Regions from separate parts of the Peribacillus sp. NPDC097197 genome, predicted to be linked through region 3. Evidence: riboswitches for the same ligand, from Rfam matches in the RefSeq annotation. Region 3 holds a riboswitch; each other region holds the start of a gene.
The links. Region 3 has a riboswitch for cobalamin ahead of metE (5-methyltetrahydropteroyltriglutamate--homocysteine S-methyltransferase). Riboswitches for the same ligand answer to the same signal wherever they lie in the genome.
Positions count from the first base shown of each region.

Region 1: linked by a shared signal. The riboswitch ahead of ACQKL6_RS12210 (ribonucleoside-diphosphate reductase subunit alpha) and the one ahead of metE (5-methyltetrahydropteroyltriglutamate--homocysteine S-methyltransferase) in region 3 are both predicted to bind cobalamin.
Region 2: linked by a shared signal. The riboswitch ahead of ACQKL6_RS00260 (helical backbone metal receptor) and the one ahead of metE (5-methyltetrahydropteroyltriglutamate--homocysteine S-methyltransferase) in region 3 are both predicted to bind cobalamin.
Region 4: linked by a shared signal. The riboswitch ahead of ACQKL6_RS18190 (hypothetical protein) and the one ahead of metE (5-methyltetrahydropteroyltriglutamate--homocysteine S-methyltransferase) in region 3 are both predicted to bind cobalamin.

Region 1 is NZ_JBNNST010000008.1:51,099-53,298, reverse strand. Features, by position in the region: gene ACQKL6_RS12210 (ribonucleoside-diphosphate reductase subunit alpha) at 1-1,219, opposite strand, end outside; cobalamin riboswitch at 1,357-1,538, opposite strand; gene ACQKL6_RS12205 (manganese-dependent inorganic pyrophosphatase) at 1,826-2,200, shown strand, end outside.
Region 2 is NZ_JBNNST010000001.1:54,906-57,105, reverse strand. Features, by position in the region: gene ACQKL6_RS00265 (FecCD family ABC transporter permease) at 1-323, opposite strand, end outside; gene ACQKL6_RS00260 (helical backbone metal receptor) at 286-1,251, opposite strand; cobalamin riboswitch at 1,418-1,595, opposite strand; gene ACQKL6_RS00255 (ABC transporter ATP-binding protein) at 1,717-2,200, opposite strand, start outside.
Region 3 is NZ_JBNNST010000016.1:5,011-7,210, reverse strand. Features, by position in the region: gene metE (5-methyltetrahydropteroyltriglutamate--homocysteine S-methyltransferase) at 1-1,000, opposite strand, end outside; cobalamin riboswitch at 1,141-1,339, opposite strand; gene ACQKL6_RS17280 (potassium channel family protein) at 1,622-2,044, shown strand; gene bcp (thioredoxin-dependent thiol peroxidase) at 2,107-2,200, shown strand, end outside.
Region 4 is NZ_JBNNST010000018.1:52,551-54,750, reverse strand. Features, by position in the region: gene ACQKL6_RS18195 (MBL fold metallo-hydrolase) at 1-284, shown strand, start outside; cobalamin riboswitch at 380-581, shown strand; gene ACQKL6_RS18190 (hypothetical protein) at 810-1,034, shown strand; gene ACQKL6_RS18185 (hypothetical protein) at 1,064-1,255, opposite strand; gene ACQKL6_RS18180 (YheE family protein) at 1,314-1,517, opposite strand; gene ACQKL6_RS18175 (YheC/YheD family protein) at 1,578-2,200, opposite strand, start outside.

The DNA.
Region 1 (2,200 bases), on a different contig from region 3:
CTGGAAGTATGCCATTCTCCGCCGCCTCTACAGCAAGGGCGTAATGGTCCCTGAAACTGCCATCCCCTTTTTTCTCGTCATAAAAATCCTCGAGGGAGAACCCAAGGGTTTGCTTCACGGTATGCGGGTCGAAGAGATACCAATCTTTCCGGTCACGCACGGCTTCCATGAATAAATCGGGGATGCAGACGCCCGTGAAGATGTCATGCGCCTTTAAGCGGTCGTCGCCGTTTTGCGTCTTCAAGTCAAGGAAGCTCATGATGTCCTTATGCCACGCATCCAGATAGATGGCGATTGCGCCTTTACGTTGCCCCAATTGATCGACACTGACGGCCGTTTGGTTAAAGAGGCGAATCCAGGGAGTCGTGCCTGAACTGTTACCGGAAAAACCGCGGATATCAGAACCAAGCGAACGGATTTTCCCGACATATAGACCAACGCCGCCCCCGAACTTGGAAACTTTTGCGGCATCATAGTTTGATTGATAAATTCCGTCGATGGAATCCTCGATTGCATCGATGAAGCATGAGCTCAATTGCCCGTGTGTCTTTCCGGCATTTGAGAGGGTAGGGGTCGCTACCGTCATATATAGGTTCGACATTGCCCAGTAGGCTTCTTTAACAAGCTGCAGGCGGTGTTCCGTTTTTTCCAGTCTCATGATTTCCATGGCAATGATCATGAAACGCTCCTGGGGAAGTTCATAGACCTTGTCTTTTTTTGGCCGGGCCAAGTAGCGATCATTCAAAAGATAGATTCCGATATATGAAAATAGTTTATCTTTTTCCGGATCGATGACCGAACCCAATTCTTCGATTTCCGTTTTTGTGTAGGAGTCGAGAAGCTCTGCTTTATAAACAGGGTAACGTTGGCCTTCATGCTGCTGAGAGAGTTCTTGAATCAATTCATAGAAAGGTCCATAGTTCCGGCCTTCATAGCCCCGGTTCTTTTGGGCATTACGATACATGGTATTCAATAGTTCCCTTGCGGCGACGAATGTCCAGTCTGGGGCATCGATATCGACACTTTCAAGTGCAAGCTGGATCAACTTTTTCGATGTTTGTTCTTCTGAAGCATCACCTTTGCGATCGAGCCATTTAGTAAAACGCTTTTTGAACTTTTCCATATCAAGACTGCCTTCGAAATCCTTGGATAACATGTCCAGCTGGATTGAATTTGTTTCTGTGTCATTTTTTATGGTAGGGTTATATGTTTGAGTCATAAATGTTCCTCCTCTTAAATGTACGCGAATAAAAAAAAACCGCCCAATAAATTGAGCGGATCAAACGATAGGATAAAAGAGCCATGAAAAAATAGCCGTTACACTATCGTTTCATCATCTCAATCCCCGAAGAATAAGAAACTTGAAAAAACCAGGCAGGTCTCCTGACTCATGATCATCCTACTTTGAGTCCTTCCCGTATAGAGAGCTATACAGTGGTTTTCTCATTTCGTCACATTTACAGTTGCGGGGACAGTTCCGGGTTCACACCGGATTCCCTTTTCAGCCATCTCTGGCACCTTGGTTAATAATTCTATATATAGTTATTTATGTTGTTGGAAAAGTCAATATCTAGTATGTATGCTTATATTATCGTAAGCCATCCATGCTGATAATTCAACATATATATTTGTGAAAACTGATTCATATCTATTGACAAGGTCGGATAAAGGAAGAGGATGATGAAAGAATATAGGGAGGAATACAAAATTCCATCGCGGAATGTCAGGGTTTTTGTGTTAAAATAAATTGCATAGCAAAACTAGGGATTCTGGTTATGAAAAGAAAAATCCCTGCCAAATCATTTAGGAAAAAGGAGAAAAAATCGTGGAAAAAATATTAGTTTTTGGACATAAGAATCCGGATACCGACACTATCTGTTCAGCAATCGCTTATGCTGACCTAAAAAAGCAGCTGGGCATCCAAGCTGAACCTGTTCGTCTTGGTGAAGTGAATGGTGAAACACAATATGCGTTGGACCAATTTAAATTCGAAGCACCCCGCCTTGTTGAAAAAGTGGCTGGGGAAGCGGATGGCGTGATTTTAGTCGATCACAACGAACGTCAGCAGAGTGCCGAAGACATTGACCAGGTACGCGTATTGGAAGTCATCGACCATCATCGTATCGCTAATTTCGAAACAAGTGATCCTTTATATTACCGCGCAGAACCAGTTGGCTGCACGGCTACTATTTTAAATAAG
Region 2 (2,200 bases), on a different contig from region 3:
GTATAGGGGTCAGCTAGGGGATTCCTGAGCAATCCCTGAAATGCTGCCCCTGCTATTGCAAGGGATGCCCCAACCAAACTTGCAAGCACGACCCTCGGCAGGCGGATGTTCATCACGATATTCGTCAGTGTCCCATCCGGTTCCATGGCCAGGGGCAAATGAAGGACTTCCTTGCCAATGATTTGCAAAAGCACTGGTATCGGAACAGAAACCGATCCTAAGGAAACACCGATCAATATCGAAATAACCAAAAATGATAGGGCAAATACATAGGCCAATGCCCGTTTAGTTTTTAAATACGTTCGGATAGACTGATTTGGCAAGTTCCTCTACTCCCTCTATAAGCCTAGGACCGGAACGAGTGACAATATCTGAATGGACATCGAAAACCTCACCATTCTTAACTGCCTGAATGTCGGCCCATCCATTTCTTCCCGTTACCTCTTTGACTGGATCTCCTGTGTAATAACCATAGGTTGTAATGATGACATCCGGGTTGGCCGCTATCATCGACTCTTCATCGAGTTTTACCCAGCCATCCAATTCACCTGCGACATTATCCGCTGAAATGATGTCCAGCATTTCATCCATGAAAGTATTTTTTCCCGTTGTATAGATTTCAGGTGACGGTGAAACCTCTACAAAAACACTTTTTCTATCCTCACTCTTGATTGCCTTAGCCTTTTCTTTGATCTTTTCCAGCTTGTTCTGCATCGTCTTGACGATTTCCTTTGCCTTATCCAGTTCCCCTATTGCCGTTCCAATCATCTCGATAGACGTATACACTTCTTTAAAGCTTTTAGCATCATTGACGATTATAACTGGAATACCCGCATCCTTAAGCTGTTGGATTCCTTCTTTGGAATTATGGGCACTCTCATGAGCAAGAACGATATCAGGCTGCAAGGCTAAAATCATCTCTGTATCTATTTCCATTCCACCTATCTTCTGAATATCTTTCGTTTCTTCCGGGTAATTGTCATTTTCAGACACTCCAATCACTTTCTCACCCGAACCTAGCGCAAAGACCGCTTCTGTATTACTTGGGATTAATGAAACGATTTTTTCTGGTTTCTGCTCGATGGTGACTTTGTTACCCACTGCATCTTGTAACGAAAGCGGGAAGCCCTGGTTAACAGCTTGTTTTGTCGACTGGTTTTCTCCTGTTCTATCCTGAGAGGCATCGCTACAGCCAACCAATATACCGACCATCAATCCCATCACAAGCATGAAACTATATATCTTCCTCATCTTAAAACCTCCATCATTTTTGTGTTCATTTCTGGACCTTCACACATGTGTTGCGAATATCAAAAGCCATACAAAAAAGCATCCCCCATCAAAACGGAGGATGCTTGTATGGCAACGGAACAAAAAAGGGACATAGCTCTGCCACACACCTCCCCATCCGCGTGGTTACCGGTGTACAATTTTGGCAGGTCTCCTGGCTCATGGTCATTGCTAACGGCACCTTCCCATATTATTCATACAGTGGTATACATCCGTTAACTCCCATTTACAGTGGCGCGACCGCGTTGGCATTTCACCAACTTCCCTTTCAAGTCCTTACAGACACCAAATTGTTCATATGTATATAATTTCACTGCCTTTCATTATACACCATATAGGAAATCGTATTATATGATATTTCAGATTACTTTAAATTAAGATTTGGAACGCAAAAAGGCAACCATCACATGGCTGCCTTCTATAGCTTTAGATGTCACTATTAAAACGGCATGTACTTTGATCACGTAAAAGACCTAGATCTTTCGGCACCATCGTTTCAATCAAAAAGTCATCCTCTTCCTCATAAATGATTTTCTTCATTTCGATTCCGAAGTACTCTTTCATCCGGGCTTCCGTCATCACTTCGCGGACTTCGCCATACACCACACGCTTTTCCTTGGCAGTCATTAAAACATGGTCAGCCAAGTAGAATGCGTGGTTCGGATAATGCGTGTTTATGATACAAGAAATGTTCTTCTCTTTCGATAACCGCTTAAGTGTCTGTAAAATCACGATTTGCTTTTGAATATCAAGATGCGACTCCGGCTCATCAAGAATCAATACATCCGGATCCGATACAAGCGTCCGGGCAATCAAGGCCAGCTGCAATTCCCCACCACTAACGGAATTACAGGACTTTTTGGCAAGGTGAGCAATGCCAACCATTTCAAGAGCAGCGATGGCAGCCTCC
Region 3 (2,200 bases):
CTGGAACATGTAGCAGGGAGCAGGAAGGTTGAAGCCAAATTCGATCTTCGGCTACGTGTTTCGTAATGGACTCGACCAACTTGATTTTTTTCGTCAAGTCAGAAAGCCAAATGTTTTTCCCGTCAATCACACCGGCCCCAAGTATTTTATCTTGCGGGAAACCGACTGTTTGAAGATTGCTGAGATTTTTTCCTTTGTCATGGACCAAATCAAGGCCGATTCCTTGAACGGGCAAGTCGATCACTTCTTGGTAGTGCTCTACAGCATCAAAGTATGTTTGCAGCATGATGTTCAGGTTGGGGACAGCTTCGTTCAATTTTTCATACAGGTATGTAACAGTTTTCATCTCGTCTTTGGAAAGGGAAGAAACAAGGGAAGGTTCATCGATCTGCACCCACTTCACGCCTTCTTGTTCCAGCTCTCGCAAAATTTTTGTGTATAAAGGCAACAGGCTCAGGATGATGGCCGGAAGATCTTTTTTATCATAGCCCTTTGACAAAGAAATGAATGTGTAAGGTCCGACTATAACCGGTTTCGTATCGATTCCTAGTTTTTCCTTGGCTTCGCGGTAAGCGGCAAGCGGCTTGTTTTCTGTCAACGTAAGCTGGGACTGTTTTAGCTCTGGAACGATATAGTGATAATTTGTATTGAACCATTTCGTCATTTCGGAAGCGACTTCATCCTTGTTCCCACGGGCCATTGAATAATAAACGGAAAGGGGGACCATGCCACCTTTATAAGCCGAATAGCGTTCTGGCACCAGGCCGAACATGACGGACATATCGAGCATTTGATCATATAACGTAAAGTCGTTGACCGGGATGATATCGATGCCTTGATCTTTTTGTTTTTGCAAATTGCCTAAACGGATCGCTTCCAATTGCGCCATGAATTCCGTTTCATTTAATGTTCCAGCCCAATAGGCCTCTAATGTACGTTTCCATTCACGATCCTCACCGATTCGTGGGTACCCTATATTACTACTTTTCAACACATCCATCTCCTTTTAATGAAATAACAACAAAAAAAGCACCCCTAACCGTCAAAAGAGAAAGTTAGAAATGCTTAAAATAAAGGGGCACGAAAATACCCCTTATCATTATAAGGTCCCTAACACCTCCCTATCTCCCGTAGGTTAAAACAGTGTTGTCGAAATAGGCAGGTCTCCTGACTCAGGGAACTCTTACTTAGCACTAAAAGCCTTCCCAATCCAAAAAGACCAGTGGCATCAAACAAAAGCGCTATACATTCCCATTACAGTGGCGGGACCGTGCCGGAATTACACCGGACTTCCCTTTTAATCCTAAAAAGCTTAGGAACCTATCTCCACATATGAAATTCATAAAAAACTCCGTCCGCATAAACACGGAAACTAAAATTTACAAAATATTATAAAAACTTAACCCATCTTAGCATATCCCGGCCAAATGGGTCAACAAGGAAAAAGTCGGGAAATGGGGTCTGACCCCCACCATGTGGCACGAGAACCCATGCTGTATCTATGTTTTCTTGATGGTGCAGCAGCTGGGAAATAGGGTCTGACCCCTAAAACGAGCATATATTGACTCGCAAAAGAGTATGTATAAGGGAAGTGGGTTGTTTTTGAAATGAGGCGTGGGGGATGACCTTTTATATTTTGATTGTGGGGATTATCTTTTGCATGGTGATGAGCATTCGGACCTTATTTCTTTCTGAGTCGGAGGCAAAGAAGTTTTCTCTTGAAGATATGCTGTGGCTCGGCAATTTATATGCGACATTATTAGTCGGTTTTGCACTGATTTATTTATTATACGAGCTTCAGAATCATTCGGTGATTCTTGATATGGGCAATCGCTTGGATGGAACCTTTTCCGAGCAGCTGAAGACTTCATTTTATTTTAGTGCGATGACGATGTTCTCCGTCGGATATGGGGATATCTCCCCAATCGGCATTGGCCGGATGATCGCGACAATCCAAGCATTCATTGGCTATACGCTTCCTGCGGCATTTGTGATCAGGGCTGTCATCGATTTTGAACAGAAGGAAAGAAAGAACAAGAAATGAAAGTTGTGTTTCTTTCGATTATTGGGTACGCTTACCATGATGAAAGAAATGGAGGGTTTAGAATGACGGTCGAAATTGGAGAAAAAGCACCAGACTTTCAATTACCAGCAAACAACGGAGAACAAGTTACCCTATCAGGATTCAAGGGTAAACACG
Region 4 (2,200 bases), on a different contig from region 3:
AGAAACTGCTTCAGTATGATTTTAAAGAGGTCTTTTGCTGCCATGCCGGATATGTCCCGAACGGAAAGGAAATGTTTGAAAGAAAGCTCAGTTACTTGGAAAATCTGCGCGGTGAAATTCTGCGTTTGCATGATCAAGGATTGGAAGTCCATGAAATTCAGCAAAACGTGTTGCCTAATCGGTATCCGCTTATCGAGATATCCGGTCATGAATGGGATTCGGAGCATATCATTACATCGATCCTGAAAGAGAGTAGGGTGTATTCAGAGGACAGGAAGAAATGATGAATAAGAGGAAAGAGGATAGATAGGGCCCAAGAACAAGGCAGGAGCCTCATTGTAATCCTAGTGAAAATTTGATACAGTTAAACTGAAAAATAGTATTTCGTCTAGAAATGGGTGCAGATAAGAAAGTGTAGCTTATCTGCTTAAAAGGGAAGTCGGTTAGAATCCGACGCTGTCCCGCAACTGTAAATGAGAGCGATTCGAAGGAATGCCACTGTCTTTTTTGCAAGAAAAGATGGGAAGGTTCGAAAAGCGATGATCATGAGCCAGGAGACCTGCCCGTTTTTAGCACAACGCCAGAAACCTACGAGGATAGGGGGTGTTAAGTGCGAAAAATTAGCAAGAACATGCTTTCTTATTTTTGTAGAAAAATGGGGAATCATGGTCATTTTTGTTATGTTTCGTTTGCACTCTAACAACTTCTGAATGGGAAGTTGTTTTTTGTTTTTTACAAGTCCATATTGGACAATATTCAAAAAGAATCCTGTTAATTAGACAGGACAGCTATCATAGGGGGCCATATCATTGTTTGGTACAGTTGAGCATTTTACGGACTATTTAAAAGCGCAAATCATGCGTAACTTTTGTGTGGAAGAAATGATATCTTTAGATGATTGCCGAGCAAGCTTGATTGAGGAAATCCAGGTTCATGGCAAAAACGTAGAAGATAGGAAAGAATACGAAGCAAATCTTGAAAGAGCCTTTAGCCAAGTGAATCTAGAAATATTCGGCTATCAAGAAATCAAGTAAAGAGCCGCCCATAAGGGAAGCCCTTGTTTTCAATCTTTATTGATGTTCGGTTCCGTTTCATCATGAAAGTCATGGGCTTCCTCAATGTTCAAGGTGTCCGCGGCTTCATAGACGTTTCCGCCAGCAAGTCCTTCATTGATGATACGATCGATATCGAGATATACAGAATCCTTACCGTCATACTCGGTATCCTTCAGAAATGTAATCTTTTCTTTATCCAAATGAAATCCCTCCTTGGCTTTTTATTAGTGTTAGCCAAAGAGGGATTCTTTATTCTATTTAGTCGTACACGTGGTACACCATTAAATCATGAATCATGCCCTTGAGTTTTTCTTCCTCTGACTCTACAGGCGGATTGGTTAACCACTCAATGGACCCATCTTTATGATAGAGGGCTTGGACGGCCAATTTATTGAAGTAAAAGGAAATCTTCCAGCCAGGTAAATTCTTGTGCAACGGCTTCCATTGAAAATGCGTAATCATATGTATAACCTCCATATCGCTGTTTCTCATTTCATTATAATGGAAAAAGCAGGATGGAGGTTATTTTCTTATGTGATTCGGAAAAGTTAATTCAATGAACAGGTTTTTTAAATGTAGTAGGCGGCTCGCTTCAATTTCCTCTTCATCAAATTGCATGGGTTTTGAATTGACTTCATAAATGAATAGAGCACCGGATGTATCTTCCCCGATATCAATGGAGAATTCCCCAAGAAAGCCAAACTTCCTGGAGAGGATGATTCCACATCTTTGCGCAATGTTCGCCAACTTCCTGTTTAACGGCCTCGTTTGTAGCTGCTGATAGGGAAAAAGCTTTCCCCCCCTTGGTGTATGGGTTGTGATTTCCTGGGTTTGCGACATCCTCACGCCCTTGCCGGTCACTTTATAAAACCCATTTTCATAATGAACAAGAATACGGTAATCGTATCGGTGTCCATTCAGTTTCTTTGGAATGACCGCTCGTTGGGCCAGATACCCCCTCTTTTTGAGCGACGCCTTATTGGCTTCCCAAAACGCGGAGAAATCAGAATACAATTCCTGATGTTTCAGGCTATTGAATTGGAGGGTGCCATCAGGTTTTTCTAGCAGGGTGTAGATGCCCTTACCTTGGCTTCCTTTGCATGGTTTCAAATAAATATGTTTGTGGAAATGTAAGAAGTCCGCTA